Regions from separate parts of the Nocardioides scoriae genome, predicted to be linked through region 1. Evidence: riboswitches for the same ligand, from Rfam matches in the RefSeq annotation. Region 1 holds a riboswitch; each other region holds the start of a gene.
What was found. Region 1 has a riboswitch for cyclic di-AMP ahead of BLU55_RS14760 (C40 family peptidase). Riboswitches for the same ligand answer to the same signal wherever they lie in the genome.

Region 1 (10,190 bases):
GACGCCCAGGTGCTGACCGACGACGACGCGCCGGTCGACCAGCTCCTCACGCCGCACGCATGAGCCGTCGTCCCCGGGTCGGTCCCCGGTGAGCTGGCCGGACGCCCTGCTCGCGTCCTCGGCGCTGCACCTCGGCTTCCAGCTGGGCGTCTCGGTGCTCGCCTACCCGGCCCTCGCCGAGGTCACGCCCGAGCGCTGGGCCGCGGCCCACGACGCCCACTCGCGCCGCATCGTCGGCCTCGTCGTGGTGGTGTACGCCGCGGTGCTGCTCGCCTGCGTCGGCACCCTGCTCGCGGGGCCGTCGGGTGCCGCGGTGCTGGCGGTCGCGGGCAACGGCGCTGCGCTGGCGCTCACCGCCGCGCTGGCCGCCCCGCTGCACGGCCGCCTGGGGCGGGGCCACGACCCGGTGCTGGTGCGCCGGCTGCTGTGGGTCGACCGCGGACGCACCGCGGCCGCCGCGATCGCCCTGGTGGGGGCGTTCGCGGCGGCCGGGTGAGGCTGGTCGAGCGACTGGTCGGCGGGCTGGGCACCCTGCCTGGTCAGCCGGTCGGCTGCCGGTCGGTCGCTGGTGTGGTCAGCGGTTGACGGCGCCCTTGTTCTTGCCGACGGTCGCCTCGGCGACGCCGATGAGCAAGAAGGCCGCGATCACGGCGACGATGAAGCCGATGATGTTGAGCTCGAAGATCTCCCCCGTGCCGAGGAAGCTGGCCACGAGTCCGCCGATGAGTGCGCCGGCGACGCCGAGCAGCAGCGTGCCGACGATGCCGAGGGCCTGACGACCGGGCTTGAGCAGCCGTGCGATCGCGCCGATGATGAGCCCGACGACGAGCAGGCCGATGATGTTGAACATGTGGTGTCCTCCCTAGGTCCCCTTGAAGTCACACGGTACCCATCCGTCACATGTCTCAACCCTCGTCGCAGGCGCGTCCGGCCCGACCTGCTTGGGCGCGTCCGGACACTGGCGTCATGTCACGGGTGCAGCGCAGCAGCCCGGCTCGGCGGGCGGCGTCCGTCGTGGCCGGCGTCCTGGCGCTCGCGGTGCTCGTCGTGGGGGCCGTCGCGCTCGTCGCCGGCCCCGGGTCGGTGACCGGGCTGTTCCCCGGCACGTCGGACTGCACCGCCACCCGCGGCGGGACCGAGGTGGGTCTGAGCACCGCCGAGGCCGAGCGCGCGACGCGGGTGGGGGCCCGGTCGCTGCGTCTCGACCTGCCGCTGCGCACCACCACCGCGGCCGTGGGCGGTGAGCTGCGGCTCGCCGACGACGAGGCCGCCGTCGTCGCGGCCGCCGTGCGGGGACGGGCGCGGCACGCGCTCACCTGCGTCCACGCGGGCCGCGTCGCCGAGGAGCCCGACGGGCTCGACGCCCGCGGCCTCACGGCCCGGGCCGCGACCGTGCGCACCGACCTGGTCGACGCCTTCGGCCGCCAGGCCCTCGGCGGCTACGCGCCGGGGGGCGTCACCACCGGCCACATGCCCGGGTCGGCGCACTACGAGGGGCGGGCGATCGACGTGTTCTACCGTCCCGTCACCCCGGCGGCCAAGGCGCGGGGGTGGGCGACGGCGCACTACCTGGTCGCCCACGCCGAGCGCCTCGACGTCGCCACGGTCATCTACGACGGCCGGATCTGGACGGCGCGGCGCTCGCTGCAGGGCTGGCGCGACTACCCGCCCGACACCTCGGGCCGCTCAGCCGAGGTGGCCGCCGTGCTCGAGCACCGCGACCACGTGCACGTCGACGTGGCGGACTGAGCGCCCGAGGGGGGCTCAGCCCGGGTCGACGAGCCGGGCCAGCCGGGCGCGCAGCAGGTCGGTGCGGTGGGCGTTGCCGCTGAGGTCGACGTACGCCGTGCCGAACGCCTGCAGCAGCGCGTCGTCGAGACGGCGCACCGCACCCGGCGGGTAGCGGTAGTCCATCCGCTCGGCGATCCGCGTCTCGTCGACCTCGCGGAGCGTCTCGGCGAGGTCGGCCAGGGTGGTGAGGCCGAGCTCGTGGATCAGGCCCGCGATCCAGGCGTAGTGGTCGGTGCGCGACCAGCCGGCCTCGGCGTACTGCCCGGCCAGGAACGCCGCCAGCTCCCGCGGCTCGATGCCGAGCCGCTCGTCGCCGCGCTCGACCGGCTCGTCGCGGCGGGCGGAGGTGCGCGAGTGCAGGGTGTCGCGGATGGTGGAGAACTCCTGGTCGGCGAGCTCGAGCAGCCCGGCGGCCAGGGTGAAGCGGCGGTCGAAGTCGCTGGCGTGCTCCTCCGGGATGGTGCCCTTGTAGCGGATGTCGTGCTCGAACTCCGCCCACGCGTGCTGCAGCACGGTGCGGATCTGCACCTGAGCGGTGAGGCCGCGCAGCTCCTCGCGCCCGTCTGGCACCTCGGCCGCGGGGTCGAGCGAGATCAGCAGGTGCCGGCTGGCGTAGCCGAAGCGCCCCTCCTGCGCGGTCTCGCGGCCCATGTCGCGGTCGTCGAGGACCACCACCTCGTCGCCGAGCAGGCCCGCGACCGCGGCGACGTCGCTGTGGACGTAGGTGATGACGCGCAGGCCGATGGTGTCGGTGATGTCGGTGAGCGGGTCGGCGTACAGCGGGGTGCCGTCGGGGCGCAGCCGTCGGGTCTTCTCCGCGAACGACGCGACCGTCTTGGTGCGGCCAGTGACCGAGAGGTAGTTGATGCCGCCGTCGTCGAGCACCGAGGTGACCAGGGCGAGGAACTGCTCGCCGGCGCGCTCGAGGCGGGGGTGCCGCAGGGCGTACTCCCGCACCGCCCGCACCGGGTCGACGGGGGCGGGCGAGGTGCCGTCGCGGGTGCGTCGCGGCCGCGGCGTCGGCACGTGTCCCTCGGGCAGCGCGGGCGTGACGATCACGCCGGAGGCCGGGTCGCCGTACGACGCGATCTCGTCGGGCCGCCGGGCCGCGAACAGCGCGACGTAGGCGCACACGACCGCGTCGACCTGGTCCTCGACGACCCGGAGCTCGCTCTTGCGGCCGGCCTGCTCGACCTGGCGGCGCAGCGCCTGCCACCCCGCTCCGGCGTCGCCGTCCGAGCCCCAGGTGCCGGGGCCGGTGAGGAGCAGCGCGGGCGTGGCGCCCTGGAGACCCTCGAGCAGCCCCATCAGCACCAGCAGCTCGCCGCGGAGCTGCTCGAGGTCGCGACCCTGCTTGTTCTTGTACTTCAGCGTCCGGCCCAGCCGGAACAGCGAGATCGTGGCGGCGTGCGGGTAGACCTCGAGCGCGGCCCGCGGCGCGTGGGCGTGCGGATCGAGGTCGAGGCCCAGCGCCTCGGCCAGCCGGCCGCCGCGGGTGCCGGCGGCGAACTCCTGCTTGCCGGTGTTGCTCGGGTGGGCGCCCGCGTCGAAGCGGGCGAAGTCGCGGTTCAGCGCCGCCTCGGCGGGGCGGTTGCCGGTCGCGTTGGTGACCACCAGCGGGGCGTCGAAGGCGACGGTGACCGGGCCCGCGGCGTACGGCGTGACCAGGGCGAGGATCTCCTCGTCGGTCCGGACGCCGGCGAGCTCGACGAGCCGGCCGGTGTCGTCGAGCACGGCGACACCGGTGGGCGCGCGCGTCCCCCAGGCCAGGTCGACACCGATGTGGAACATGCCCCCCAGCCTTCCACCTGTCAGGCTCGGGCCATGACCACCCTGCGCGATCTCGCCGACGAACGCTTCGTCTCCCTCACCACGCACCGCCGATCCGGCGAGGGCGTGCCCACCCCGGTGTGGGTCGTGCCCGACGGCGTGGACGGCGCCGCGGTCTGGACGCCGGCCGGCAGCGGCAAGGTCAAGCGGCTGCGCCGCGACGAGCGCGTCACCCTGCGCCCCTGCGACCGCCGCGGTCGCGTCGCCGACGACGCCCCCACCGTCGAGGCCCGGGCGGGGGTCAGCACCGAGCCTTCCGACCTCGACCGCGTCGAGGGCCTGCTGCGGGCGAAGTACCGCCTCGAGTTCCGCATCGTCGGGCTCGTCGAGCGGATCGCGCGCCGCGGGCGCGGTGCCGAGCGCGCGGTCGTGGCGATCCGCCCCGCGTAGGCGCAGGCCGGGTTCCACGTGGAACCGCCCGTCGGCGACCCGGAACGGCGTCAGGACGCGGGGATCAGGGAGCGGGGAACAGGGCCGTGAGGGCGGCCAGGGCGTCGCGGAGCTCGGGGACGACCCCGTCGCCGACGGAGGTGTCGACGCCGAGGTAGCGCAGCCCGACCACGGCGCCGGCGCCCAGCGCGAGGACCATGCCGAGCGCCGCCATCGTGGTGCCGGAGACGCCGGGCCGGCTGGCCCGGGCCAGGCCGACGACGGCCGTCACGAGGCCGACCGCGGCGAGCACCAGGACGGCGCCGAGCAGCAGCGAGAACGGCGAGGCGACGACCGCGACCACCCCGGTGAACAGGGAGGTCGCGGCCGCCGCCGAGGTGCGGGCCGTGCGGGCCGGTGAGGCCTCGAACAGCTCGTCGAGGTCGGGCCCGCCCTCAGGACCGGCGGAGGCACCGGCGCCAGCGGGGCCGGGAGCAGCAGGATCGCGGTCGAGACGCTGCGTGGTCATGGCCCGATGCTAGGCCGGGCGGGACTCGATCAGCCGCGCAACGTGCCGGCGTACCAGCTCGACGTCCAGGCCCGGGCGACCTGCACGTCCTGACCGGTGCGGGGGGAGTGCAGCATCTTGGCCCGGCCGTGGTCCCAGCCGAGGAAGATCGCCGCGTGGTAGACCCGACCGCCGTTGTGGAAGAACATCAGGTCGCCGCGTCGCAGCGACTTCTTGGCGATGTGCTTGGTGCGGGAGTACTGCGCCGAGGAGGTGCGCGGCACCGACAGCCCGGCCTTGCGGAAGCTGTAGTAGATGAGGCCGGAGCAGTCGAAGGCGCTGGGGCCGGCGGCGCCGTAGCGGTAGGGGTCGCCCTTCTGGTTGAGGGCGACCGTGGTGGCGCGGTCGATCTTGCCGCGGGTGGCGGCCTCGGCACCGCTGGCGGGGCCCAGGAGCAGCACGCCGGAGACGGCGAGCAGCAGGGTCAGGAAGCTGACCAGCCGGGCGAGGGGGCGTGCGGACAGGCGTACGGGCATGGTGGGGCCTTTCCCACGCCTGCGAGGTGAGCTGTCGGGTTAGGGCTGGAAAGTGCCCTGCCACCTGGCGGTGACTTCACCCCGAGCGGTCGACCTGGTCGGGCCGTCCGCGTGGAACGTGTGGTTCCCCCACTCCTGCCCGAACGTTCTCGGTGGGTCCGCCCCCGGTGGGCAGGACTCGGCGTACCCGGGGGAGGTGTGCGATGCGCCCCAGAAGAGTAGGGGGCGCAGGGCCTACAGGTCCACCGTTGCGCTGGTTCCGGCCGGTCGCCCGCCCGTGACGCGGGTCTTGAGGAAGGACAGGGCGCTGGCCACGCGGCCGCCGCCGGGGCTGTCCCAGTACTGCGCGGAGTCGGACTCGACGAGGAGCAGGCCGACCTCGGGGGCCTCCTTGCCGTCGGGGAACCACGCCGCGACCATCGGGTTCCACAGCTCGTCGATCTTGGCCTGGTCGCGACGCACGTCGCCGTGGCCGGCCACCGAGAGCCAGGTGGAGCCGTCGGCGAAGGCGAGGTTGACGCGCTTCTCGGCCCGGATGTTGTCGGCGTGGTGGCTGGTGACGTTGATGAAGAACCAGACGTCGCCGTCGTCGGTGACCTCCTGGGGCGTCATCGGGTGGGACTGCAGGCGCCCCTGCTCGCCGACCGAGGTCAGCATGCAGAACCGGTCGCTGCGCATGATCTCGAGGACCTTGTCCTGGGCGAGCTCGCTGCCGGAGCCGTCGTCGTGCTGGGTGTCGCTCATCGGGGTTCCCTCCCTGGTGGTGTGCCGCCCGCGTACCCGCAGCGCGCGCCGCGACACGGTCGCGGGGCCACGGGGTGCCGGGACCGCCCGTCCGATCGGAGGGGTGATCGTGACGGGGGTCACGCCTAGCCTGTGGGGCGTGGCCCGCCGGCCACGGGGAGGCCGTGACCCGGGAGGGGTGCCCATGGACCGCTACGTGATCGAGCGCGACCTGCCTGGTGCAGGCCGCCTGAGCGAGCAGGAGCTCCACGACATCAGTGCGAGGTCCAACGAGGTGCTGGCCGAGATGTCCGACGTGACGTGGGTGGAGTCCTACGTCACCGACGACAAGCTCTACTGCGTCTACGACGCCGACGACCCGGCCCTGATCGAGGAGCACGCGGCGAGGGGTGGCTTCCCCTGCGACCGCGTCTCGGCGGTGAGGAGCACGATCTCGCCGCAGAGCGGTCGGTGACGCCCTGCCCAGGACGCCGGCCGCGGGGTAGCCTCGGCCCGACCACCGATTGGACGCAGTCGTGAGCCCGACCTCGAGCCCCGCCTCCACCCCGCCCAGGTCGGTCGCGTCCGCCCCGAGGCTCGCGCCGCAGCGGGGGGTCCCGGCGGCTCGCCGCGAGGCGCCCGAGGCCGTCGCCCGACCCCGGCGGCCCGACCCCTTCGCGGGTGGCGACCCGGTCCAGGCCGGCACCGAGGACATGGCCCCCGACGCGGTCGTGAAGTTCCACGCCCCCGAGGTCGTCTTCGGCATCGGGGCGCTGGACGAGGCGGGCTTCGCCGCCGCCCGGCTCGGGGCCCGACGGCCGCTGGTGGTGACCGACCCCGGCATCATCGAGGCGGGCTGGGTCGACGTGCTGCTGGGCCACCTGCGCGAGGCCCGGCTGACGCCCCGGGTGTGGTCGGCCGTGACGCCGAACCCGAAGGACCACGAGGTCCGCGCGGCGTACGACTGGTACGCCGAGCAGCAGTGCGACGTGATCATCGCGATCGGCGGCGGCTCGTGCATCGACGCCGCCAAGGGCGTGGCGATCCTGTCGGGCAACGACGGCGACATCCTCGGCTACGCGGGCGTCGACCAGGTCACGCGGCCGATCCCGCCGATGCTGATGATCCCCAGCACCTCGGGGACCGGGGCCGACGTCTCGCAGTTCTGCATCGTCACCGACACCGACCGCTCGGTGAAGATCACCATCATGGGGCGCGCGCTCGTGCCCGACATCTCCTTGACCGACCCGCGGCTGCTCACCACGATGCCGGACGCGCTCAACGCCGCCACCGGGCTCGACGCGCTGACCCACGGCATCGAGTCCTACGTCTCGCTGGCCCACAACCCGCTCGCCGACATCCACGCGCTGAGCTCGGTGCGACTGGTCTGTGGGCACCTGCGCACCACCATCACCCACCCCGACGAGGAGCGCGCCCGCACCAAGATGGCGCAGGCCAGCCTGCAGGCGGGGCTGGCCTTCACCAACGCCATCCTGGGGGCCACCCACGCGATGAGCCACCAGGTCGGGGGGCTGCTCGACGCCCCCCACGGCGTGGTCAACGGGGTGCTGCTGCCGCACGTCATCCGCTACAACGCCCGGGCCACCCCCGACCGGTTCGTCTCGCTCGCCCAGGCCGCCGGCATCGGCGTCGAGGGGATGCCGGGCGAGGAGGCGGCCGACCTGCTGGCCGACCACGTGCGGCGGCTGGCCGACGACGTCGGCGTGCCGCGGGGGCTGCGCGACCTGGGGGTCACCGAGGCCGACGTGCACCAGATGGCCCACACCGCCCTCGACGACGCCTGCCTGACCACCAACCCGCGCGAAGCCGACGAGGCCGACGTGCGCCGGCTGTTCCTGGACGCCCTGTGAGCCGGCACCCCGCCGGCCGCGCGACGCCGGGCCCGACGTGACCTCCCGCCCGCTCCACCCGCGGCCCGACCTCGCACGGCTCACCGGGGTGCGGTCGGGCAAGCGCTCCTACTACCGCGCCTACGTGGCCTCCGACGAGCGGATGCAGCGCGCGGTCACCGCGATGGACTCGATCTCGCGGGCGCTGGTGCGCACGGTCGAGGGTCCCCGCGGCCTGCTCGAGGAGGTCGTGCGCGCGGCCGCCGCGCACCTCGACGCCCGCTGGACCCTGCTCGCGCTGCACGACGGCCAGCTGAGCGGCGCCCGCCCGCGCTTCGTGGTGGCCGACAACGAGGGCCGGGCGGTGGTCGAGGAGTCGGTGCTGCCGACCGAGGTGCGGCGGGTGCTGGCCGAGCTGCGGGCCGGCCGGCTGGCCGAGGTGGGCGAGCCGGGCTGGGTGCGGGTGCCGATGACGCTGGAGGGCCGCCGCATCGGCGACCTGGTCGCCCAGCACGGGCTGGCCGAGGAACCCGAGCAGGGCGACCTGTCGGTGCTGCGGATCCTGGCCAACCAGGCCGCGGTCTCGCTGCACACCTCCGAGCAGTACCAGGCCGGGCTCAGCCTGCACCGCCGCGCCCAGCAGCTGTACGACGAGGCCACCGCCCAGTCGCGCGACCTCGCCGACCGCACCCGCGAGCTCCGGGCCGTCGAGGAGCGGCTGCAGGTCGCCCACCAGCGCGAGCTGCTCGACACCGAGCGCCACCGGATCGCCCGCGAGCTGCACGACAGCGTCACCCAGTACGTCCTCTCGGCCGGCATGTCCGTCGAGATCGCCCGCCTCGACGCGGAGGACCTCGGGTCCGGTGCGCGCTCGGTGGTGGCCGAGCTCGAGACGGCGAAGCGGCTCTCGCAGGAGGCGGTCGAGCAGCTGCGCCGCGCCATCTGGGCGCTCCACCAGCCCCACGGCCAGACCGTCGCCACGCTCCCCGAGCTGGCCCGTGAGGTCGCGGTGCACCACCGCGGCCGCCTGGACGTCTCGGTCCGGACCCACGGCGAGGCGCGCGCCCTCCAGGCCGACGCCGACCACGAGCTCGCCCGGGCCATCGGGGAGGCGCTGTTCAACGTCGTCGCCCACTCCGGGGCGGCGCGGGCGGCGGTGCAGCTGCGCTACCGCGACGACGAGCTCCTGGTGTCGGTCTCCGACGACGGCCACGGCGACCCCGTCGCGCTGCGCCGGCTGCTCGAGCTGGAGCGCCGCGGCACCGCCGACGGCCGGCACCGGGGGCTGGCCAACATCGAGTCGCGCATCGTCGACCTCGGCGGCACCGTCGCGTTCCGGCGGGCCCGCCTCGGCGGCGTCCGGGTGGAGCTGCGGCTCCCGCTGCCGCTGGCCGAGACGCCGCTCGGTGCCCTCGCCGGTGCCCCGCCCGACCTGGCCGACCACCTGGCCGACCACCTGGCCGACCAGGTGACCGGTCCGTCCCACCCGTCCGACCCGACCCAGGAGGCCTCGTGATCGACACGCCCACCCGCCCCGCCGAGGGCACCGCGGCCGCGAGCGGCGCGGCGTACGTCGACATCATGCTGGTCGACGACCACGCCATCGTCCGCCAGGGCCTGAGCAGCATCCTGCAGCGCGAGCCCGACCTGCGGGTGGTCGCCGAGGCGTCCTCGCCGCGGCAGGCGATGGCCGAGGTCGAGCGCACCCGCCCCGACATCGTGCTGATGGACCTCAAGCTCTCGGCCTCCTCCGACAGCGAGGGCATCGACCTGTGCGCCGAGCTGACCCGCGCCCACCCGGGCGTCGGCGTGCTGGTGCTGACGACCTTCCTCGACGACCAGCTGGTGCTGCGGGCGATCCGGGCCGGGGCGAGGGGCTACGTCGTCAAGGACGTCGACACCTCCGCGCTGATCCGCGCGATCCGCGACGTCTCGCGCGGCGAGAGCGCCTTCGACGCCCGGTCCGCCGCCGCGATGGTGCGGGGCCTCAACGCGCCCGCCGTGGAGGAGTCGGCGCGGCTGACCCAGCGAGAGGAGGAGGTGCTGGTGCTGCTGGCCCACGGGCTGTCCAACCGCGACATCGGGCGCGAGCTGTTCGTCTCCGAGACGACCGCGAAGTTCCACGTCGGCAACATCCTGCGCAAGCTCGGGGTGGCCAGCCGGGCCGAGGCGGTCTACCAGGGCGGCAAGCTCGGGCTGATCCGCTGAGGCACCCGCACCCGCACCCGCACCGGCCGGGCCGGCCCGACGCACCTGCGGCGGTGGCAGGGTGGAGGGCATGAGCACCGATCCCGCGAGCAGCACCGTGACCGTCCGGCTGGCGTACGGCGAGGACGGGCTGGAGGTGGAGCTCCCGGCCGACCGCACGACCGTGGTCGAGCCGACGTACGCCGACGCGGCCGCCGACGAGCGGGCCGCGCTGCGCACCGCCCTGCGCGAGCCGGTCGCGGGCCCACCCCTGCGCGAGCTGGTCCGCCCGGGCCAGACGGTCGCGATCTCGATGTGCGACGGCACCCGGCCGCAGCCTCGGCACCTGATGATCCCGGCCGTGCTCGAGGAGCTCGACGGGATCGTCGACCTCGC
Region 2 (10,190 bases), 1.3 Mb from region 1:
GTGGGCGGGCAGCTGTTCTTCGACGCGGTCGAGGAGTCGACCGACGAGGAGTGACCCCTCGTCGGGGCCCGTGCGGGCCTCCCGCCAGCCCGGTGTCCGCCCGGGTGACCGGCGTCACGGCGGTCCGGCAGGATGACGCCATGGCATCCGAGGCACAGACCGGTCCCGCGTCCGACGTCCCACCCGGGGGTGGGCCGGGGCCCGGATCCGCGGGTCACGGACTCGTCTTCCCCGCCGACGACCACGGTCGGCGCAGCACCTCGGACGTGGGCCGGGCGGTGGTCGCCGACGCGCTGCGCGCCGCCGACCCGACCGGTGCCCGGGCGGCCGAGCAGGAGACCGCGTGGCGCACGGGCTACCTGCCCCACTTCCGTCGCCTCGTCGAGGCCGGGCTGGCCTCGCCCGAGGCCGCCGTGGGCATCGCCCGCGACGGCCTGGACTCGCTGCACGAGCGGATGCGCGTGGTGGACGACACCGGGGAGGAGCAGCGGCTGGCGAGCTGGCCGGCCGCGGCCGGCGGGGCCCTGCGCGGCGTCGAGGTCGTGGGCCAGGGCGAGGTCCAGCCCGAGCTGGTGCTGCCCTTCCACGGCGAGCGGCTGCGCCGCTCCGGGCTGCAGCGCCGGGTCGCGGCCTGGGTGGAGGCGGGCGTCGTGGAGCCCAGCGTGGGGCAGGCCGTCGACGAGGTGGTCGCCCACCCCGAGTGGCTGCGCCTGGAGGGCCACACCGTGGCCGTGCTGGGGGCGGGCGCCGAGATGGGGCCGCTGCCCTCGCTGATGCGCTGGGGGGCGCGCGTGGCCGCGGTCGACCTGCAGCGCACCGAGCTGTGGGAGCGCGTCCTGACCCAGGCCCGCAACGGCGCCGGCACCCTGGTGGTGCCGACCGCCGCCGACGACGCGGGCGTGCTGGAGCAGGCGGCGGGCGTCGACCTGCTCGCGGGCGTGCCCGCGCTCGAGACCTGGCTGGCCGAGCAGCCCGGCACCCTGGTGGTGGGCAACTACGTCTACGCCGACGGCGCCACCAACGTGCGGGTGAGCATGGCGGTCGACGAGCTGACGCGCCGGCTGCTGGCCGACCGCGGCGACACCGCGCTCGGCTTCCTGGCCACCCCGACCGACGTCTTCGTGGTGCCGGGCGAGGCGGTCGAGCACTCCACCCGCGCCTACGACGGTCGCTCGGGCCGGTCCAAGACGCTGGGTCGTCCGCTGCGGACGCTCTCGGGAGGCCGGCTGCTGCGTCGGCAGTACGTCGCGGGCTCCGACCCCGGCGTCAACGACTCGCTGGTGCCGCAGCAGGGGCCCAACTACGCGCTGGCCAAGCGGCTGCAGCGCTGGCGGGCGACGGTGTCGCGCCACGACGGCGTGACGGTGTCGATGAACGTCGCGCCGCCCACGCGGACGCGGTCAGTGGTGAAGAACCGTGCGCTCGCGGCGGCGTACGCCGGGGCGCACCGCTTCGGCGTGGAGGTCTTCGAGCCGGCGACGTCCAACGTGCTGATGGCGGCGCTGCTGGTGCACGACCTGCACACCGGGGGAGGCCCGCGCCACGACGCGCCGTGGCAGGACGAGGCGCACGCGGCCGCCCACGGCGGCCTGTGGCGCACGGCGTACGCCCCGAGGAGCGCGCTGGGCCTCGCCGCCCTGCTGGGGTACGGCGCGGCGCGAGGCTGACCCAGGAGGACCGGCCCTGGCGCGGGGGATGCCAGGGCCGGTCCGGTCCGGGGGGTGGTGTCAGCGGACGCCGATCTTGCGGGAGCAGGACGGCCAGGCGCCCCAGCCCTGCGAGGCCTTGATCCGCTCGGCGACCTTGACCTGCTCGCGCTTGGTCGCCTGGTGGGGCAGCCGCGCGAAGCGGGCGCCACCGTGGCCGCGCCAGGTGGAGGGGCTGATCTGGAGGCCGCCGTAGTAGCCGTTGCCGGTGTTGACGTGCCAGCGGCCGGTCGACTCGCACCAGGCGAGGCGCTCCCAGGTCCGCATGGTGGCGGCCTCGGAGGGGGCGGAGACGAGCACGGGGGTCAGCGTCACCAGGGCAGCGGCGAGCGACAGGGAGAGCTTGCGCATGACTGTTTCCTCCACGCGCCTGCGAGGTTAGCTGTCGGGTTCGGGCCGGAGAGCCCGGTCACGTGACGTGACTTCACCCCGAGGACCGCGTGCGGTCCGGGAAACGTGTGGGTTCCCCGCTCCTGCCCGATGAGTTCGGTGGCACCACCCGCGCGGACAGGACTCGGCGGTCGCGGATGGCGCGTCCCCACGGCTGAGGACGCGCCACCCTAACCCGACTCCGGGCGTCTCGTCTCGCTCAGCCGCGGGCGGGCTCGAGCTGCTCGTCGGTGGCCGCGTGGGCGCCCGGTGTGGCGGGGTCGGCGGTCTGGACCGCTCGCGCCGCCCGGAGCTTCTCGCCCTCGACGTCGACCCGGGGCAGGATCCGGTCCAGCCAGCCCGGGAGCCACCAGGCCTTGTCGCCCATGAGGTACATCAGCGCGGGGATCAGGGCCATCCGCACCACGAAGGCGTCGAAGAACACCGCGGCGGCCAGCGCGAACCCGATCGACTTGATGAGGGAGTCGGGCTGGAGCATGAAGGCGGCGAAGACCGAGATCATGATCGTCGCGGCGGCGACCACCACGCGGGCGCTGTTGCGGAACCCGTCGACCACGGCCTCCCGGGCGGTGGCGCCGTGCACGAACGCCTCGCGCATCCGGGTCACCAGGAACACCTGGTAGTCCATCGCCAGCCCGAAGACGATCCCGATGACGATGATCGGCATGAAGCTGACCAGCGGCTGGCCCTCGACCAGGCCGAAGAGCCCCTCCTGGAAGACCAGGACCGTGGCGCCCAGGGTGGCCAGCACCGAGAGCAGGAAGCCCAGCGTCGCCGTCAGCGGCACCAGCACGGAGCGGAAGACGAGCATCAGCAGCACGAAGGCCAGGCCCACCACGATCACGAGGTACGTCGGCAGCGCGCTGGTCAGCCGGTCGGAGACGTCGGTCTGGATGGCGGTGATGCCGGTGACGCCGACCGTGGTGCCCGACTCGTCCTCGATGCCCGACTGGCCGTCGCGCAGGTCCTGGAGGAGCTGAGTGGTGGCCTCGTCGTCGGGACCGCTGGACGGGGTGACCAGCACCTGGGCGCCGCTGGAGTCCTGGTTGGTGGCGACCACCTGGGCGTTGGCGACGTCGTCCTGCTGCGAGGCCCAGGCGGCGACCTGGCCGAAGGCGGCCTGCTTGGCCTGGGCGTCGCCGGGCACGTCGCGGGCGTCGACGACGAGCAGCAGCGGGGCCTCGCGGCCGGGGCCGAAGGCGTCGCTGACCAGGTCGGAGGCGCGGCGCTGGGTGGTGTCGGCGGCGGCCGAGGAGTCGGTCGGCAGGGCGAGCTGCATCGAGCGGACCGGCAGCGCCAGCGCCCCCAGGCCGATGACGACCAGGAGGGCCACCGCGACCGGCGTGCGGCCCACGAGGCGGGCCCACCGGACGCCGTTGTTGAGCGCCAGGCCGTCGGCGTCGCGGGGGTCCTGGCGACGGCGGACCTGACCGCCGAAGGCCTTCGACCTCAGCAGGCCGAGCAGCGCCGGCAGCAGCGTCAGGGCGACGAGCACGGCCATCAGCACGGTGCCGGCCGCGGCCAGGCCCATGCTGGTGAGGAACGGGATGCCCACGACCGAGAGCGCCGACAGCGCGATCAGCACGGTGAGGCCGGCGAAGACCACCGCGGAGCCGGCGGTGCCGACGGCGCGTCCGACGGCCTCCTGCCGGTCGTCGGTGTCGAGCAGCTCGGTGCGGTAGCGCTGCAGGATGAACAGCGTGTAGTCGATGCCGACCGCCAGGCCGATCATCGTGGCCAGGATCGGCGTGGTGGTGCCGATGGTGGTGAACGCCGTGGCCAGGCTGATGCCGAGCAGGCCCAGGCCCACGCCCACCAGGGCGGCCAGGATGGGCATGCCCGCGGCCACGAGCGAGCCGAAGCTGATCACCAGCACCACCAGGGCGACGGCGATGCCGACCAGCTCGCTGGTGCCGCCGGTCTCGGGGATCGCCTGCATCGCCGAGCCGTTGACCTGGGCGTCGAGGCCACCGATGCGGGCGCTCTCGAGGGTGTCGAGCAGGGCGTCGCGGGTGGCGGGCTCGACGTCGGCGACGGTGTCGACGTCGAAGTTCCACGAGATGGTGCCGACCCGGCCGTCCGAGCTCAGCGGCAGCAGCTCGCGGGCGTTGGCCTCGGCGACCCTGCGGGGCTGGCCCGCCTCGACGGCGCCCATCACGGCCTGCCGGAACTGCCCGTCGGCGGCGGCCACGGGGTTGACCAGCTGCGGCTCGGCGGGCATCTGGGGCAGCTGCTGGAGGTCGGCGACGAGCGCGTCGACCTTGGCGGCGTACGCCGGGGTGCGCAGCGTGCGCCCGTCGGGCGCCGAGACCACGACGGTGACGCTGGCCAGGTCCTCGGCGTCGGGGGTGTCGGGGAAGAGCTCCTTCTGGAGGTCCTGCGCCTGGAGCGAGGGGATGCCGGGGATCGAGAAGGTGTCGACCATGGGCTTGGAGATCGACGTGGCGAGCACGCCGATCCCGATCAGGGCGACCAGCCAGGCCGCGACGAAGACGGGCCAGCGGCGGAAGGCGGTGCGGCCGAGGCGGTAGAGCAGGGTGGCCATGTCTCTCCTCGTGAGGACGGGCGGCGGACGGTCTGTGGGGGAGCGGGCGGTGCGGGAGCGGGGCTAGGCCAAGAGCTCGTGTGCGGTGCGCAGCGTGCTGGTGAACAGGGGGCCGAGCTCCTCGCCGTGCTCGCCGGTGAGGTAGCGGTCCATGGCGACGTGGACGCAGGTGAGGACCAGGGCCAGCGCGACGTCGAGCCGCGCCCGGTCGAAGCGGTCGCCCTCGCGCTGCTCGACGTAGCCGATGCACGACTCGACGAGCTCGTGCATCCGCTGCAGCCCCAGCTGGATCAGCCGGGGGTTGCGCTGCATGACCTCGCGGCCCAGCGCGACCTCGTCGGGGCGCTCCGGCTGCTCGCGCAGCACGCGCAGCACGATCTCGGCGAGGTCGTCGACGAGGCTGCCGTGGGGTCCGCCGGCCACGAAGTCCGCGACGTCGTCGTCGCGGAAGGCGGGGATCGTCCCCAGGACGGCGTCGTCCTTGCCGGGGAAGTAGTTGAAGATCGTGCGCCGCGACACGCCGGCCCGCTCGGCGAGCTGGTCGAGGGTGAAGCCGTCGACACCGTGCTCGAGCGCCAGGCGGCGGGCGTGCTCGGTGAGCCGGCGAGCCGTCTCCCAGCGGCGCGACCCGGGGGCCGCGGCGAGGTGATGTGCACTCTGACTCACAGAGTGCATTTTGCACTCTGCCTGGCCAGGGTGCAAATCCGTGGCTGGTGACGGGTGCCACTGGCAAAAGCCGATAAAGTCAGTAGAGTTGGTCGGGAAGACTGCCGAGCTGAGGAGACCGCATGACGCTCGCCCTCGAGACCGACCCCCGCCCCGGTGCCGAGGCGCGCGGGTCCGTGGCGCAGGTGCTGGGAGCGCTGGCCGACTGCCAGGTCGTGGTCTACCGGGCGCTGGCCGACGAGCTGGGGATCGCGCTCGACGGCGTCGAGGTGACGGTGTCGACCACGCCGGCGGCCGGCGGTGCGGGGCAGGACGTCGGCCTCGAGGTGACGCTGAGCGGCCCGGAGACCGAGGAGCGGTACGCCGAGCTGCGGGCCGCCGTCGACGCCCGCGGGCCGGTGCTCGACCTGGTCTCCCACTAGGCTCTCCGGGTCGTCGCCCGGCCGGTCGGCGACTGCTGCGCGCCGCACCGCCTGGGGGAGCCGATGACCGACCTCGCACCTGCCGTCGTCCCTCCGCTGGCCCGGCGACGGGCGGGGGTGCTGCTCCACGTCACCTCGCTGCCCGGTGGTGACCTGGGTCCCTCGGCGCACGCCTTCGTGGACTTCCTGGCCGCGGCGGGTGTCTCGGTCTGGCAGCTGCTGCCGCTGGTGCCGGTCCACGAGGACGAGGCGTCGCCGTACAACTCGCTCTCGGCCATGGCGGGCAACCCGCAGCTCATCGACGCCGAGCTGCGCGCCGAGCACGGCCTCCTCACGGTGGGCGGGCTCAGCCCCGAGCAGCGCGCCCAGCACGACGTGTGGTGCGAGCAGCAGGCGGTGTGGCTCGACCCGTACGCCGAGTTCACCGCCCTGCGCGAGCTCGCCGGCCTCGTCCCGTGGGTCGACTGGGAGCCGGGGCTGCGCGACCGCGACCCCGAGCGGGTGGCCGAGGCGCTGGCCCCGCTCGCCGACCGGCTCGAGGAGATCCGGCTCGAGCAGTGGGTCTTCGACGAGCAGTGGCGGGCACTGGCGAGCCACGCCCACGCCCAGGGCGTGCTGCTCTTCGGCGACCTGCCGATCTTCGTGGCCCCCGACAGCGCCGACGTGTGGGCCGCGCGCGAGATGTTCCAGCTCGACGCGACCGGACGACCGACGACGGTGACCGGCGTGCCGCCGGACTACTTCGCGGTCGACGGGCAGCGCTGGAACAACCCGCACTACGACTGGGACGCCATGGCGGCCGACGACTTCGGCTGGTGGCGCCGGCGCATCGCCCGGCAGCGCGAGCTGTTCGACCTGGTGCGCATCGACCACTTCCGCGGTTTCGAGGCGGCCTGGCACGTGCCCGTCGAGGCGCCGACCGCACGCGACGGTGCGTGGGTGCCCGGGCCCGGCCGCGAGGTGCTCGCCGCCCTCGTCGAGACCGCGGGCGAGGGCACGCTGGTCGCCGAGGACCTCGGCGTCATCACCCCCGAGGTGGACGCGCTGCGCCTGGGCTTCGACCTGCCCGGCATGAAGGTCCTGCAGTTCGCCTTCGACGGCAGCGAGGACAACCCCTACCTGCCCGCGCGCCACGGCGAGAACACGGTCGTCTACACCGGCACCCACGACAACGACACCACGCTGGGCTGGTGGCGGGGCTGCGACCGGGCGACCCGGCGGCGGGTCCGCCAGCACGTCGGGCTGCGCCGGATGCCCTGGGCGCTGGTGCGGCTCGCCCTCGACTCGACGGCCCGGCTGGCCGTCGTGCCCGCCCAGGACCTGCTGGCCCTGGGCTCCGAGGCCCGGATGAACACCCCGGGCACCCGCGACGGCAACTGGGGCTGGCAGGCACCCGAGGGAGCCTTCGACGGTGCCCTGGCCCGCCGGCTGCGCGGCCTGGTCGACGGGGCCGGCCGCGCCGTGGACGACGAGGTCTGACCCCACCTGTCCGAGATGACGGGTTGGCGCCAGTTGTCGCGTTTGGTGGGTGGCCGGGCCCGCGCACGGGTCCACTGTCCCCCGTGGACGCGGGGGAGTCGGCGCGCGAGGTGGCGCGCAGGAGCAGGGAGCGCCGGGGGGACACCGCCTGGTCGCGGCGGTGGGACCAGGGAGCCGACGGCGAGGTCGAGACCGGGGCCGCGCTGACCGAGCTCCCGGCGGCCGAGTGGACCGTGCTCCACGACGTGGTGTGGCCGGGACGTCGCCGCGCCAACCTCGACCACGTCGTCGTCGGGCCCGGCGGCGTCTTCGTCATCGACTCCAAGCTCTGGTCCGGCACGGTGACCTGCCGCGGCGGGATGCTGCGGCAGGGCAGCCGGCGTCGCGACCGGGCCGTGTCGGGCGCCGTGGCGCAGGCCGACAGCGTGCGCGGCCTGCTGCGCGACCTGGACCCCCGGGCCGTCGTCCCGGTGCTGTGCCTGGCCCGCCAGGGCGGCATCGAGGGGCGCGCCGGCGAGGTGCTGGTGACGGCGCCGGCGAACGTCGTCCGGGTGCTGCGCGGCCACCCGCCGCTGCTCTCCGACGGGGAGTCGCGACGCGTGGCCGGTCGGCTCGCCCTCTCCCTGCCCCGGGTGGTCGCCCCCAGCGGGGCGGCGCGGCTCCGGTCCCGCGTGCCTCGCCGGCCCGACCCGGGTCCCGGGACGCGTCCGCCGCGCCTGGCCGACGGAGGGCCACGACGGTGGTCCTGGCGGTGGTCGTGGCGCCCCTGGGTGGCCGCCCTCCTGCTGCTCCTGCTGCTCGCGGGCGGCGCGTTGCACCCCGCGCTCGCGGAGCTGGCCCGGGTCGCGGCCGACCGGGCCGCCGCCTGGGTGGTGGCGACCGCAGCGCCGCAGCGAGCCGCCGCGCCAGCGACGGCGTTCGGGGGGTCGCACCGGGTCGGCGCCTCGGCCTCGGCGCCCGCCCTGGAGATCACCGTCGGGCAGGTCAGCGCCGCGCGACCCCGGTCGGGCTCCGCCCCGCCCGGGAGCCGGTGGTGGGCGGCGTACGTCGTGGTCCGCAACGCCGGCGACCGCCCGCTCGACCGTCCGCGGGCGCTCGTCCCGCGCCTGGTCGGCAGCGACGGGACCGAGCGGCCCGCCCGCGCGGGCGACCGCGTGCGTCGCGGGGCGCCGCTGTCGCTGGGCCGGCCGCTGCGGCCCGGTGCCGTGCGGGAGGGGTACGCCGCGTGGCTGCTGCCGCGCGGCGTGCGTCCGGCCGAGGTGGTCCTGGGGGAGGGCGACGCGACGCGCACCTGGTCGCGTCCCGACCGTCCCTGACCGGCCCCGACCCTGACGCCGCCGCCCCCCGCCGCCCCGACCTGGCGCGCAGCCCTGCCTCAGCCGCAGGCCCGGTCCAGGAACGCCAGCAGCCGGTCCTGCTGCTCCTGGGTGGGGATGACGACCCGGGCGAGCGGCTCCGAGCCGCCGAGCCGCAGCCAGACCCGCCACACGAAGGTCTGGGTGCTCTGGCTGCGGCCGTGCTCGTCGCAGCGTCCGGGGTGCACCTCGAGGGGGACCCGTGCCCGGCGGGCGCCGGGGGCGAGCGTCCGCTCGTCGGCGCCGGTCGGCACGGCGAGCTCGAAGAGCACCGAGCCCTGGACCTGGTCGACCACGACGGGTGTGGTGCCCCGGCGGCGGTCGAGCAGCAGGCTGCCGCGCAGCGTGGCGCCGAGCCCGGTGGGCTCCGCCGCGTCGAGGCGCCACCGGTCGTCGAAGGACACCGTCGCGGCGGCGGCGATGCGGCGGGCGGCGCAGTCGGTGCGCCACAGCCGGGTGAGGAAGCGGGTGCCCTCCTCGTCCATCGGGCGCCGCACGGTCCGCACCCGCCCGTCCTGCCGCACCCGGGCCACCGCGCTGATCGGGGCCGCGCCGGCCGCGGACGTGCAGGTGGCCGCGGGCAGCAGGTAGCGCAGGTCGACCACCGAGCGCGCCCCCACGTCGTACGCCGTCCGGTGCAGGCGCAGCGGGTAGCCCGCCCACTCGACCCCCACCGCCACCACGTGCAGGTCGCGACCGGTGCCGTTGGAGACCCGCACGCCCGCCCGCCGGGTGCCCTCGTCGAAGCGCTGCTGCACGAACGACAGCCCGAGGCCGGGCGGGACCGGGGCAGCGTGCGCCGTGACGGTGCGGTGCGCCGAGGGCCGCGGTGAGGTCGCCCCGCTGCTGCCGTCGGCTGGCCCGTCGGCACACCCCGCGAGCAGCAGGAGCAGGGCGACGAGGAGGGGGCCCGCCCGACCGGACGTGCGTCCCGTGCCGGCCATCGTCACCCCCTGCGTCGGCGAGACCCCACTGTCCCACCCCGGGCCCCCACCCCGGGGTGGTGACAGACGTCATGGGCGGGACGTGCGGGACCGCACCGGACAGGTGACACCTCGCACTGGTCCCCGGGACCGTCGGGCGACCACGCTGGAGCCATGACCCAGCACCCCTCGAGCACCGCCCCCGTCGAGCGCGCCGCCCCGCCCGTCGCGCCACGGCGCGACCCGGGCCCCCGGTCCGACAGCGCGATCCGCGTCCGGGGGCTGCGGCGTCGCTACGGCTCGGGCGCCGACGCCTTCGAGGCGGTCCGCGGCGTGGACCTCGACGTCGCCGCGGGCTCGATCCACGCCCTGCTCGGCGTCAACGGCGCCGGCAAGACCTCCACCCTCGAGGTGGTCGAGGGCCTGGCCGCACCGTCCGGTGGCGAGGTGAGCGTGCTCGGGCTCGACCCGGTCCGCGACCGAGCCGCCGTACGCCGCCGCACCGGCGTGCTGCTCCAGCGCAGCGGCTTCGTCGGCGACCTGACCGTGCACGAGACCCTGCAGATGTGGGCGGCCACGGTGACCGACCCGCGCCCGGTCGAGGAGTCGCTGGAGCTGCTCGACCTGGTCGACCGCGCCCAGGTCCGGATGCGGGCGCTGTCGGGAGGCGAGCAGCGGCGGGTCGACCTGGCGTGCACGCTCAC
Region 3 (10,190 bases), 1.6 Mb from region 1:
GGGGCCCCGACCCGCTAGTCTCCAGCTGGAGGCCGGGCTCCCGTGGCTCGGATGCGCATGACGACCGTGCTCTTGATCGACGACCACGAGCTCATCCGGCAGGGTCTGGCCGGCGCCTTCGGCCGCGCCGACACCTTCGAGGTCGTGGGCCAGGCCGGGTCGGTCTCGGAGGGCCTGGCGCTGGCCGAGCAGCTGGACCCCGACGTGGTGGTCACCGACGTGCGCCTGCCCGACGGCTCGGGCCTCGACGTCGTGCGTGCGCTGCGGCGGCAGAGCAAGGAGATCGGGCTCGTCGTGCTGACGATGTACGCCGGGGACGAGCAGCTCTTCGCCGCCATGGACGCCGGCGCGTCCGGCTTCGTGGGCAAGGACGCCCCCACCTCGACCGTGCTGAGCGCCGCCCGCCAGGCCACGGTGTCCCCCCTGACCTTCACCTGCACGGGCCTCGCGGAGGCCCTGATGCGCCGGATGCGGTCGGGGGCCCCGCGGCTGACCGACCGCGAGCGCCAGGTCCTCGACCTGCTCGCCGAGGGGCTCGGCGTCAGCGCCATCGCCGGACGGCTCTACCTGAGCGAGTCCACGGCCAAGAGCCACATCGGCCGGATCTACGACAAGCTCGGCGCCGCCAACCGCGCCCAGGCCCTGGTCACCGCGATGCGGCTCGGCCTCATCGACAGCGCCGCCCCGCCCGCCTGAGCGGCCGACTGCCCGGACGGCCGACACCCCGCGGGGCCGGGTAGTCCCAACGGACTACTCGACAAACCACCCCAATTGGTCACTTCTGTACGACCAAGCGAACGATGTACGGGTATGTCCGATTCGTCATACTTCATGCAAGGCAGTCGGAGGGACCGCCCCACACACCATCCACCGTCACAGAGATGAGACCACCATGCTCGAGTTCCTGCGCAACCTGCTCCTGCCCAGCCGTCGCGACGAGAACGGCGCCTCCGCCGTCGAGTACGGCCTGCTGGTCGCCGCCATCGCCGCGATCATCGTGGTGCTCGTCTTCGCCATCGGCAACCTGGTCAAGGGCGGCTTCAAGACGACCTGCAGCTCGCTGGCCACCGGCCAGAACACGACCTCCGCCAGCTGCAACTAGTGCGCGAAGGTCGTGAGGGCTCGTTGCGCCCACGCGACCGCAGCGCCGGCGAGCAGGGCTCGTCGGCGATCGAGTACAGCCTGCTCGTCGCCGGGATCGCGGCCGTCCTCGTGATGGTCGTGATGGCGGTGGGCGGGCAGACGCTGGGTCTGTTCGGCCAGACCTGCGACTCGATGAGGGCCGGCTCCTCCGGGTCGCTCGGCGCCACGACCTGCTGACTCACCAGATGTCCTGCGTGGACCACGCACGCAGGCGCGACGGCGGCTCCCCATGAGCGGGTGCGCCCGAGCATCGCACCCGCACTGAACGGGGGGTGGTGAGCCGCCGCCACACGCACGCCCGGCCCGACGCCTCGCGGCGTCGGGTCGGGCGTGCGTCGGTTCCCACCTCAAGATCTGGTCAGGTCAGCCTGAATTTCGGACAAATAACCCTTGTCGGTCAGATACTTCTTCCACGAGGCACCACGCCCCGACTCACGGAAGAGGACCGACAGATGACCGACATTCCTGCGCCACCTGCTCCCGACCGCCCGCCGCGACGAGCACGGCGCCTCCGCCGTCGAGTACGGCCTGCTCGGCGCCGCCATCGCCGCCATCATCGTGGTGCTGGTCTTCGCCATCGGCAAGCTGGTCCAGGGCGGCTTCTCCACCACCTGCACCTCGTTGGCGACCGGCACCTCCTCGACCCAGACCTGCTAGCGCCGACCGTCGTCGAGGGCCCGCGCGATCCCGATCCGCTGCACCAGCGTGGGGTGGGAGCCGAACCAGAACTGGCTCCACGCCGGGGGCGCGGGATCTGCCAGGGCACGCACGGCCAGCTGCACCTGGACCTCCTCGAAGCCCCGCTCGTCACCCGTGGCGGCCAGCGACGCACGATCCGCCCGGGCCTCGATGGCCCGGCTGACGGTGTTCTGCACCGGGCTGGCCAGCAACGTCCCGACGGCGACCAGGGCCAGCACCAGCGGCACCACCTCGGGCTGCCCCACGGAGGTGGCCCCGGCACGGCCGAGCAGCCGGCGTCGCAGGACGACGCCGAGCAGGCCGCCCCCGAAGAGCACGCCGACCGCCCCGAGACCGGTGCCGATCGCGACGTCGTGCGCCCGGGCGTGTCCCAGCTCGTGGGCCACGATCACCAGGGTCTCGCGCTGCGGCACCCCCTCCACCAGGTTGTCGTAGAGCACGACCCGGCGGGTGCTCCCCAGGCCCGAGACGTAGGCGTTCAGGGTGGTCGTGCGACGCGAGGCGTCCGCGACCAGGACGTCGGAGACCGGCACCCCCTCCTCGCGCGCCAGCTCGAGGATGCGTGAGCGGAGCTGTCCGTCCGGCAGCGGCACGAACCGGTTGAACAGCGGCTCGACCGCCAGCGGGTAGAGCCACGACCCCAGCACCACCAGCGTGGCGGCCACCGTCCCGACGACCACGGGCCACTGCCGGGGGGCGCGTCGGGCGGCCCCGACGACGAGCAGGACCACCAGGGCGGCGTACACCCAGGAGACGCCGAGCTGCACGGCCCGGTCCCGCAGCCACCCGGCCAGCGCCTGGTCGGTCAGGCCGTAGGCGAGCGCGTGGCGGCGGGAGAGCAGCGCGAACGGCAACGTGGCCAGCCGTCCCACCAGCAGCACGAGGAAGGTCGCGAGCAGCGCCCGCACCCACCAGCGCCCCGGGATCCGGGCCACCACGCGTGCGCCCAGGGGCGTGAGCCCGAGGACGAGCGAGACCACGGTCGAGGTCGCCAGGCTGGCCCACCCGAGGTGGCGCTGCAGCGCGGCGTACGTCTCGGCGCGGCTGATCTGCGACGCGGTGAGCACCTCGTCGGGTCGGACGGCGACCGGGCGACCTCCCGGCACCCACGACCACGGGACCAGCCAGGCGGCCAGCGCCACGAACAGCACGAGCGAGGCGACCGCCAGCCCCCAGGAGGCCGCCCGACCGGTCGGTGTCGCGGGGGCGGCGGTGGACCGGCGCGGGGACGACGGCGTGCTCACCGCTTCAGCGTGCCACGCCGGCCAGGGACGCCAGGTCCGCGCGCCAGCGCGACACGAACTCGGCCTGGGTCACCCCCAGCTGGTCGACGAAGGCCCGACGCACGGGCGTGCCGGCGCTGACGGCGTCGTAGAGGCGCACCAGCGCGGCCTGCCCGAACTCGTCGGCCACGAACCGGCACGCCAGCCACGCCTCCTCGTAGGTGGCTCCGAGGTCGGAGGCGCGCGGGTCGAGGTCCTCGCGGGAGGGCAGGCCGTCGGGCAGTCCGTCGGAGCGGATCCGCTCCAGCACCTGGGCCGCCGCGGTCTGCACGGGCACCCCGGCGTCGCGGAGCGCGACCGCGTCGGCGAAGCCCTCCAGCAGCCAGGTCGGGACGCTGGTGAAGCTGGCCCCGGTGGCGACGTGGGCCGCCTCGTGGCTCATCACCACCTGGGCCCCCTGCGGGCGCAGGTCGCCGAAGACCCCGGGATTGACGTAGACGCGGACCGGAGCGCCGCGGCGCGTCGAGCCGTCGACGGTCGTGGTGACGGCCGCGATGGCGTCGTACTCCCCCTCGGGCGCGGAGACCGCGGCCTCGAGGGCGGCCTGGTCGCGAGGCACCTCGACCACCAGCGGGCCGTCCCAGCCGGGCAGCGTGCGGCGCACCTGGGTGACGGCACGGGTGACCAGTCCGGGGTAGCGACCGGCGGTGTCGCCCGCGACCTCCACCAGCGTGCGGGGCGTGCGCACCACGGTGGTGGGACCGGTCAGCCACAGCGGGGTCCGGTCGGCACCGGCACCGCCGAACCCGGCGATGCGGACCTCGCCGCCCGCGGGGACCAGCAGCACGCGGGTGTCGACCCGGGCGGCTCGCTGGTCGAGGCCGCGCAGCCCGAAGCGCAGCTCGACGGTCGCGGCCCAGGCCGCTCTGCCCCACCGGTCGCGCTCGGCTCCGGTGACGGCGACGTCGTCGACGTAGCGCAGCGAGAGCTTGTCGAGGCGCAGCGCCTGGGCGTTGGTGGCCACCGCCCCGAGGAGGGAGCGGGCGTCGGGGGCCGCCGTGGCGAGGACGGCGTCCTCGTCGCCCTGCGCCAGGGCACCGACGAAGCGGTCGAGGACGCGCTGGGCGCCGGAGTCGTCACGACCGACCGCCACGTCGTCGGGACGGGGCGGCTCGAGGTCCACCTCGCGGTCGCAGGCCCCGAGGGCCAGGAGCGCGAGGACCAGCAGCGCGGCGAGCGAGCGGCGCGGGGGGCGGCTCGACGCAGCGCCGTCGTCGTGGGGACCGGGCCTGGCCCGGGCCCCCACGACGCGGAGAGGTCGCTCAGCCGGGCCGGACCGCACCGACGTACGGCATGTCGTGCAGGCCGCTGACCTGGACGCCGGAGCTCGGGTTGAGGGCGTTCACGATCTGACCGTTGCCGACGTAGATGCCGACGTGGCTGATCGGGCTGTAGTAGAAGACCAGGTCACCAGGCTGCAGCTCGCTCTCGGAGATTCGCTGTCCCGAAGAGTACTGCGCGCTCGAGCTGTGCGGCAGCGAGACGCCCCGCTGCGCCCAGGCGGCCATGGTGAGGCCGGAGCAGTCGAACGAGCTCGGGCCGGCGGCACCCCAGACGTAGGACTTGCCGACCTGCGCCATGGCGTAGTCGACGACCGAGCCGGACGCCTGGCGAGCCTGCGCGGCCTCCTTCTCGGCCTGCTTCTCGGCGGCGATCTCGTCGAGCCTGGCCTGCAGGCCGGCGGCGCGGCCCTGGGCGCGGTCGAGCGCCGCGCTCGAGCGCGACGCGCGCTGCTGCAGGCGCTGCTCGGCGTCGCGCGCACGCGACAGTCCCTGGCGCAGGTCGACCCGACGCTCGCCCAGCTGCTGCACGGCCTCGCCGGCCTCGGCGAGGCGCTGGCTGGCGCCGTCGGTGTCCTCGGTGACCACGGTGACGTTGGTCAGCAGGGTCTCCGAGCCGGTGCTGAGCCGGGGCTCGGCCGCGGGGGCACCGGTGCCGCCCGACGTGTCGTGGGTGGCGACGACCTCGGCCGCCATCTGGGACCGGAGCGTCTCCACGAGCGTGCGCTCGCGGTCCAGCCGGGCGTCGAGGCGGTCCAGGCGCGTGCGCACGGACGTCAGGGTCCGGGTCGCCCGGTCGTGCTGCCGGGCGGTGGTCTCCGCCTGGGGGGCGAGCGAGTCGGCCTTGGCCTGGGCGGCCTCCGCGGCCTGCTGGAGGTCGCTCTCGGGACTGGCGGCGGCGGGGCCGGCGGAGACGAGTCCGAGTCCGGTCAGGCCGAGGGTGAGTGCGACACAGGCGGTCGCGCGGGCATGGTGGTCTTTCCAACCGTCGAGCACGAGCGGTCGGTCTCCTCTTTGTCGAACGCCTACCAGGTGAGCTGACGGATTCGGGCCCAAAGAAAGCCCTACCAGGTCCTGGCGTCACGGTCGGCGACGCCGCTTCCCGGATTCACCCCACGTACTTGGGTCCCCGGCTCCGGTCCTGACGACTCCCCGAGGAGCGGACCAGATTGAGCGCGGCCTCCGTGGGCACCCCGTCGGTGCCCTGGCGCGGAGGCCAATAGCGCGTGACCCTAGGCGAGATGCCGCGGAGGATCCAACTCCGGATGGCCGTCGCCGCCTGTGGCAAACCTCACGCCGACTCGACGACCGGGCCCTCCACGGGGGTCACCATGCGCAGCGGGGGCACCAGCCCGGAGGAGGCCAGCACCTCCAGGGCGTGCTCCTCCTCGGCGTCGAATCCCAGCTCCGGGGGCGGGCCCAGCAGCACGGTCACCACGCAGTCGTGGCAGGACAGTCCGCGCACCAGGCAGGTGTCGCAGTCGATGCGGACGCTCATCGTGATCTCCTCGGGCCGAGCGGGGGAAGTTCGGTCACGGCGTACTCCAGCACCGCCCACCGACAGCCCCGCCGCGCCGACCTCCTGCGCCACCTTGTCGGTGCCGACACCTAGCGTTCGGCCCATGAGCAGGTGGGACGCGCAGATGAGCTTCGACGAGCTGGGGCGTCCCCTGCGCGACCTCACCTTCTGCGTGGTCGACCTCGAGACCACCGGCGGCTCGGCCGCCGGCGGCTCGATGATCACCGAGGTCGGCGCGGTCAAGGTCCGGGGCGGCGAGGTCCTGGGCGAGTTCCAGACCCTGGTCAACCCGCACGCCGCGATCCCCCCGTTCATCGCCGTGCTCACCGGCATCTCCGACTCGATGGTGGCCACGGCGCCGTCGATCGAGACCGTGCTCCCGGCCTTCCTGGAGTTCGCCCGGGGCTGCGTGCTGGTGGCCCACAACGCCCCGTTCGACGTCGGCTTCCTCCAGCACTTCGCCGCGCAGCAGCAGCGCCCCTGGCCGGCCTTCGAGGTCGTCGACACGGCCAGGCTCGCGCGACGCGTGATCACCCGCGACGACGCCCCCAACTGCAAGCTCTCCTCCCTCGCGGTGGCCTTCGGGTCGACCACCACGCCCGACCACCGCGCGCTCTCCGACGCCCGCGCGACGGTCGACGTGCTGCACGGACTGATGGAGCGCCTCGGCGGCCTGGGCGTGCACACCCTGGAGGAGCTGTCGACCTTCAGCTCCAAGGTGAGCCCGGCGGTGCGCCGCAAGCGCCACCTGGCCGAGCACCTGCCCCACGCCCCCGGCGTCTACCTGTTCCGCGACGAGCAGGAGCGGGTGCTCTACGTCGGCACCTCGCGCGACCTGCGCACCCGGGTCCGGACCTACTTCACCGCCTCCGAGAACCGCGCCCGCATGGGCGAGATGGTGCGGATCGCGACCTCGGTGTCCCACGTCGTGTGCGCGACCCCGCTCGAGGCGCGCGTCCGCGAGCTGCGGCTGATCGCCGCCCACACCCCGAAGTACAACCGGCGCAGCCGGCGGCCCGACAAGGTGCACTGGCTCAAGCTGACGGTCGAGCCGTGGCCGCGGCTCTCCCTGGTCCGCAAGGTCGCCGACGACGGCGCCGACTACCTCGGCCCGTTCGGGTCGCGCCGCACCGCCGAGCGCTGCGTGGACGCCCTGCACGAGAGCTTCCCCCTGCGGCAGTGCACCGGGCGGCTCCCGCTGCTGCCCAGCCGCGCACCCTGCGTGCTGGCCGAGATGGGCCGCTGCCTGTCGCCCTGCGACGGCAGCGTCGACCTCGACACCTACGCCGACCTCGTCGCCCGGGTGCGCACCGCCCTGGTCGCGGACGCCGACGCGGTCGTCGAGGCCCTCACCGCCCGGATGCAGCGGCTGGCGGGCGACGAGCGCTTCGAGGAGGCGGGCTCCCACCGCGACCGGTTGGCGGCCTTCGTGCGGAGCGCCTCGCGGACCCAGCGGCTGGGCTCGCTCACCCGGTGCCCCGAGGTGGTGGCCGCGCGCCGCGAGGACGACCGACGCTGGGCGGTGCACGTGGTGCGCCACGGCCGGCTCGCGGCCGCCGGCGTGATCCCGGTCGAGGCGCACGCGGGCGACTGGGTGACCCAGCTGCGCGCCAGCGCCGAGACCGTCGTGCCCGGCCCCGGACCCGCCCCCGCGGCCACCGCCGAGGAGACCGAGCAGATCCTGCGCTGGCTGGAGCAGCCGGGGGTCCGGCTCGTGCACGTCGAGGGCGACTGGACCAGCCCGGCCCGGGGCGCCGGCCGCCACCTGCAGGTGCACGACGCGGTCGAGGCGTCGCGCCGCGACCTGGTCCCCTTCGACGAGCGCCGCAACCTCGCGACGACCCACCAACCGGTGCGCTGAGCGCCCGGGGAGCGACCGCCCGTGGCGGTACCTTGACCCCATGATCACCGCCATCGTGTTTGTCAAGGCCGACGTCGCCCGCATCCCCGAGGTCGCCCAGGCCATCGCCGCCCTCGACGGCGTGAGCGAGGTCTACAGCGTCACCGGCCAGATCGACCTGATCACGCTGGTCCGCGTGGCCCACCACGACGACGTGGCGGGGGTGGTCGCCGACTCGCTCAACAAGATCCCGGGCGTGCAGGAGACCGAGACCCACATCGCGTTCCGCACCTACTCCAAGCACGACCTCGAGGCGGCCTTCTCCCTCGGGCTCGACTGAGCGACGTGCCTCGACCGGCCGCCGGACCGCTCGGCTTCTACGCCCGCAGCGTCGGCCACGCTGCCGCGATGCGGGCGCGGACGTGGCTGGACCGGCCGCAGCGCTACCGCATCGGCCGCTACGCCGTGACGCTCCCCCCGGCCCACCGACTGCCCTGGTTCCAGGACCTGTTCCCGACGTACGACCGCTACGCCGCCTCCCTGCTGCAGCAGCTCCTGTCCGGGTCCAGGACCCCGTTGCTCGTCGACGTCGGCGCCAACGTGGGCGACACGACCCTGCTGGCCCTCGACGCGGTGCCGCAGCTGCACGTCGTGGCGGTCGAGGGCGACGCCGAGTTCACCTCCTACCTGCGGGACAACACCCGCCAGGTCGCGTCCCGCGTGACGGTGGTGGATCGGTTCCTCTCCGTCCGTGACCAGCGCCCGCTGCAGTACCGCGGCAACAGCTCGACGGGCGGCTTCGTGCCCGCCACCGACGGTGACCCGCTACCGATGCCGACCGGGCTCGACCTGACGGTGACCGAGCTGCTCGCCGACGCCGACCGGCACGACGTCGTGGTGTGGAAGAGCGACACCGACGGGCTGGACCTCACGCTGCTCGAGCAGGACTGGGACATCGTGCTGTCGACCTGCGACGTGGTCTGGTTCGAGTGGGACCCGTTCCTGGACCTCGGGGGGCCGGACCTGCTGCGGCGCACCGCCGACGCGATCGCCGCGACCGACCGCGTCGTGCTGGTCCACGACAACCTCGGACGCCGGCTCGTGACCACTCCGGCCCCCGGGGCCCGCGACGTGCTCCTGGGGCTGACGTCCTGGCTCGGGGAGCCGAGCGTTCCGGGTGAAACTGCCTACCTCGACGTGTGGCTGGTGTCCCCGCGCCTGGCGCGTCGCTCAGCCACGGCCGCCTCCGGCTGGGAGCTGGGCCCGGCGACGCCGTGAGCCGACCGCCGCGGGACGCGCCCCCAGCAGGTGGATCGCGGCCCCGACCAGTGGCGGGACGAGCAGCGCGGCGAGCGCCCGCGGCCCGAGCGGCAGCGGGAGCAGGAGGCAGACCACGGTGGCGACGGCGACCGCGGCCCACCCGGCGACGTGGACCGAGTGCCGTCCGCGAACCAGCGCCCACCACCCCGACAGCGTCACCACGGCCGTCAGGGCCACCCCGAGCACGACCCCGCCCACGAAGGCACCCGAGGTGACGAAGCCGCCGCCGAAGACGAGGAGGAGCAGCCCGGGGCCGGCGATCCAGCCGACCAGGACGGCCAGCCCGGTGCCGACCACCCCAGCGACCACGGGCGCGGCGCGCAGCCGGGAGCCACCCGCCAGCCACCGGATCACCGGGCCCTGGAACGACCCGAGGAGCAGCAGAGGGGCGCGTGCGTTCACCACGACCGCGACCACGACGCCCAGCGCCGCTGCCGACTCCCCCTGCCGGGTCGCCAGCAGCAGGGCGGGGAAGCCGGCGATCGTCACCCCGCTGCAGCCCGCGGCCAGCACCGCCCGGGCCGAGTCCGCGAGGAAGCGCCGCCGCTCCCCCAACACGAGAAGCCGGGTCGACCTGACCTGCTCGGAGGCGGCCGCGAGCACGACCCAGCCGAGCAGGCCCGAGAGGATCGCCACCTGCCAACCGATCCGCGAGCCGGTCAGCAGCAGCGCCCCCACCACCACGACCGACCGCAGGAGTCCCTCGACCAGGATCGTGGCGGCGTACCAGCTCCACGCGCCCCGGCCCGCCAGCGAGCCGGTCACCCCGTTCGCCCAGGCGTAGCCCACGAAGCCCAGGGCCAGCAGCGGCAGCAGTCCCGCCCATCCGGCTCCCCAGACGCGCGGCCCCCACCAGGGAGACGCGGCCACCAGGAGCGCGGCGCCCAGCAGTCCGGCCAGCACGCTCCCGGACCAGACGTGCGCCGAGCCGTGGGACGAGGCTCCACCCGGCCCGCCGACCGGGATGCTCCCACCCCGCTGGCCCGTGGTCGCCACCCTCCTGGTCACCTCCTGCTGGAGCCCGGCGAGCGTCCCCGTCGCGGCGAAGAGCACGCTCCACACGGCCATGAACTCGCCGTAGCCCGAGGGCCCGAGCAGGCGTGCCG

Region 2: another riboswitch for cyclic di-AMP. It lies ahead of BLU55_RS19425 (transglycosylase family protein); the one in region 1 lies ahead of BLU55_RS14760 (C40 family peptidase).
Region 3: another riboswitch for cyclic di-AMP. It lies ahead of BLU55_RS02990 (C40 family peptidase); the one in region 1 lies ahead of BLU55_RS14760 (C40 family peptidase).

Annotation. Positions count from the first base shown of each region.
Region 1 covers NZ_LT629757.1:3,100,880-3,111,069, forward strand. The annotation lists gene BLU55_RS14725 (fused MFS/spermidine synthase) at 1-63, shown strand, start outside; gene BLU55_RS14730 (hypothetical protein) at 89-496, shown strand; gene BLU55_RS14735 (GlsB/YeaQ/YmgE family stress response membrane protein) at 575-850, opposite strand; gene BLU55_RS14740 (hypothetical protein) at 967-1,749, shown strand; gene BLU55_RS14745 (DUF429 domain-containing protein) at 1,765-3,582, opposite strand; gene BLU55_RS14750 (PPOX class F420-dependent oxidoreductase) at 3,616-4,011, shown strand; gene BLU55_RS14755 (hypothetical protein) at 4,076-4,519, opposite strand; gene BLU55_RS14760 (C40 family peptidase) at 4,549-5,034, opposite strand; cyclic di-AMP (ydaO/yuaA leader) riboswitch at 5,043-5,218, opposite strand; gene BLU55_RS14765 (pyridoxamine 5'-phosphate oxidase family protein) at 5,269-5,778, opposite strand; gene BLU55_RS14770 (DUF4242 domain-containing protein) at 5,963-6,232, shown strand; gene BLU55_RS14775 (iron-containing alcohol dehydrogenase) at 6,294-7,628, shown strand; gene BLU55_RS14780 (MadS family sensor histidine kinase) at 7,666-9,123, shown strand; gene BLU55_RS14785 (MadR family response regulator transcription factor) at 9,120-9,815, shown strand; gene larA (nickel-dependent lactate racemase) at 9,886-10,190, shown strand, end outside.
Region 2 covers NZ_LT629757.1:1,755,734-1,765,923, reverse strand. The annotation lists gene BLU55_RS08420 (T3SS (YopN, CesT) and YbjN peptide-binding chaperone 1) at 1-54, shown strand, start outside; gene BLU55_RS19430 (hypothetical protein) at 141-1,667, shown strand; gene BLU55_RS19425 (transglycosylase family protein) at 1,728-2,057, opposite strand; cyclic di-AMP (ydaO/yuaA leader) riboswitch at 2,059-2,208, opposite strand; gene BLU55_RS08410 (MMPL family transporter) at 2,296-4,641, opposite strand; gene BLU55_RS20005 (TetR/AcrR family transcriptional regulator) at 4,705-5,307, opposite strand; gene BLU55_RS08400 (OsmC family protein) at 5,430-5,729, shown strand; gene malQ (4-alpha-glucanotransferase) at 5,793-7,208, shown strand; gene BLU55_RS19735 (NERD domain-containing protein) at 7,292-8,524, shown strand; gene BLU55_RS08385 (hypothetical protein) at 8,584-9,507, opposite strand; gene BLU55_RS08380 (ABC transporter ATP-binding protein) at 9,661-10,190, shown strand, end outside.
Region 3 covers NZ_LT629757.1:623,103-633,292, reverse strand. The annotation lists gene BLU55_RS03030 (sensor histidine kinase) at 1-18, shown strand, start outside; gene BLU55_RS03025 (response regulator transcription factor) at 58-696, shown strand; gene BLU55_RS03020 (Flp family type IVb pilin) at 893-1,102, shown strand; gene BLU55_RS03015 (Flp family type IVb pilin) at 1,126-1,320, shown strand; gene BLU55_RS19995 (Flp family type IVb pilin) at 1,609-1,800, shown strand; gene BLU55_RS03000 (M48 family metallopeptidase) at 1,797-3,086, opposite strand; gene BLU55_RS02995 (hypothetical protein) at 3,091-4,371, opposite strand; gene BLU55_RS02990 (C40 family peptidase) at 4,388-5,401, opposite strand; cyclic di-AMP (ydaO/yuaA leader) riboswitch at 5,413-5,591, opposite strand; gene BLU55_RS02985 (hypothetical protein) at 5,697-5,903, opposite strand; gene BLU55_RS02980 (DEDD exonuclease domain-containing protein) at 6,028-7,785, shown strand; gene BLU55_RS02975 (Lrp/AsnC family transcriptional regulator) at 7,826-8,104, shown strand; gene BLU55_RS02970 (class I SAM-dependent methyltransferase) at 8,110-9,042, shown strand; gene BLU55_RS02965 (hypothetical protein) at 8,995-10,190, opposite strand, start outside.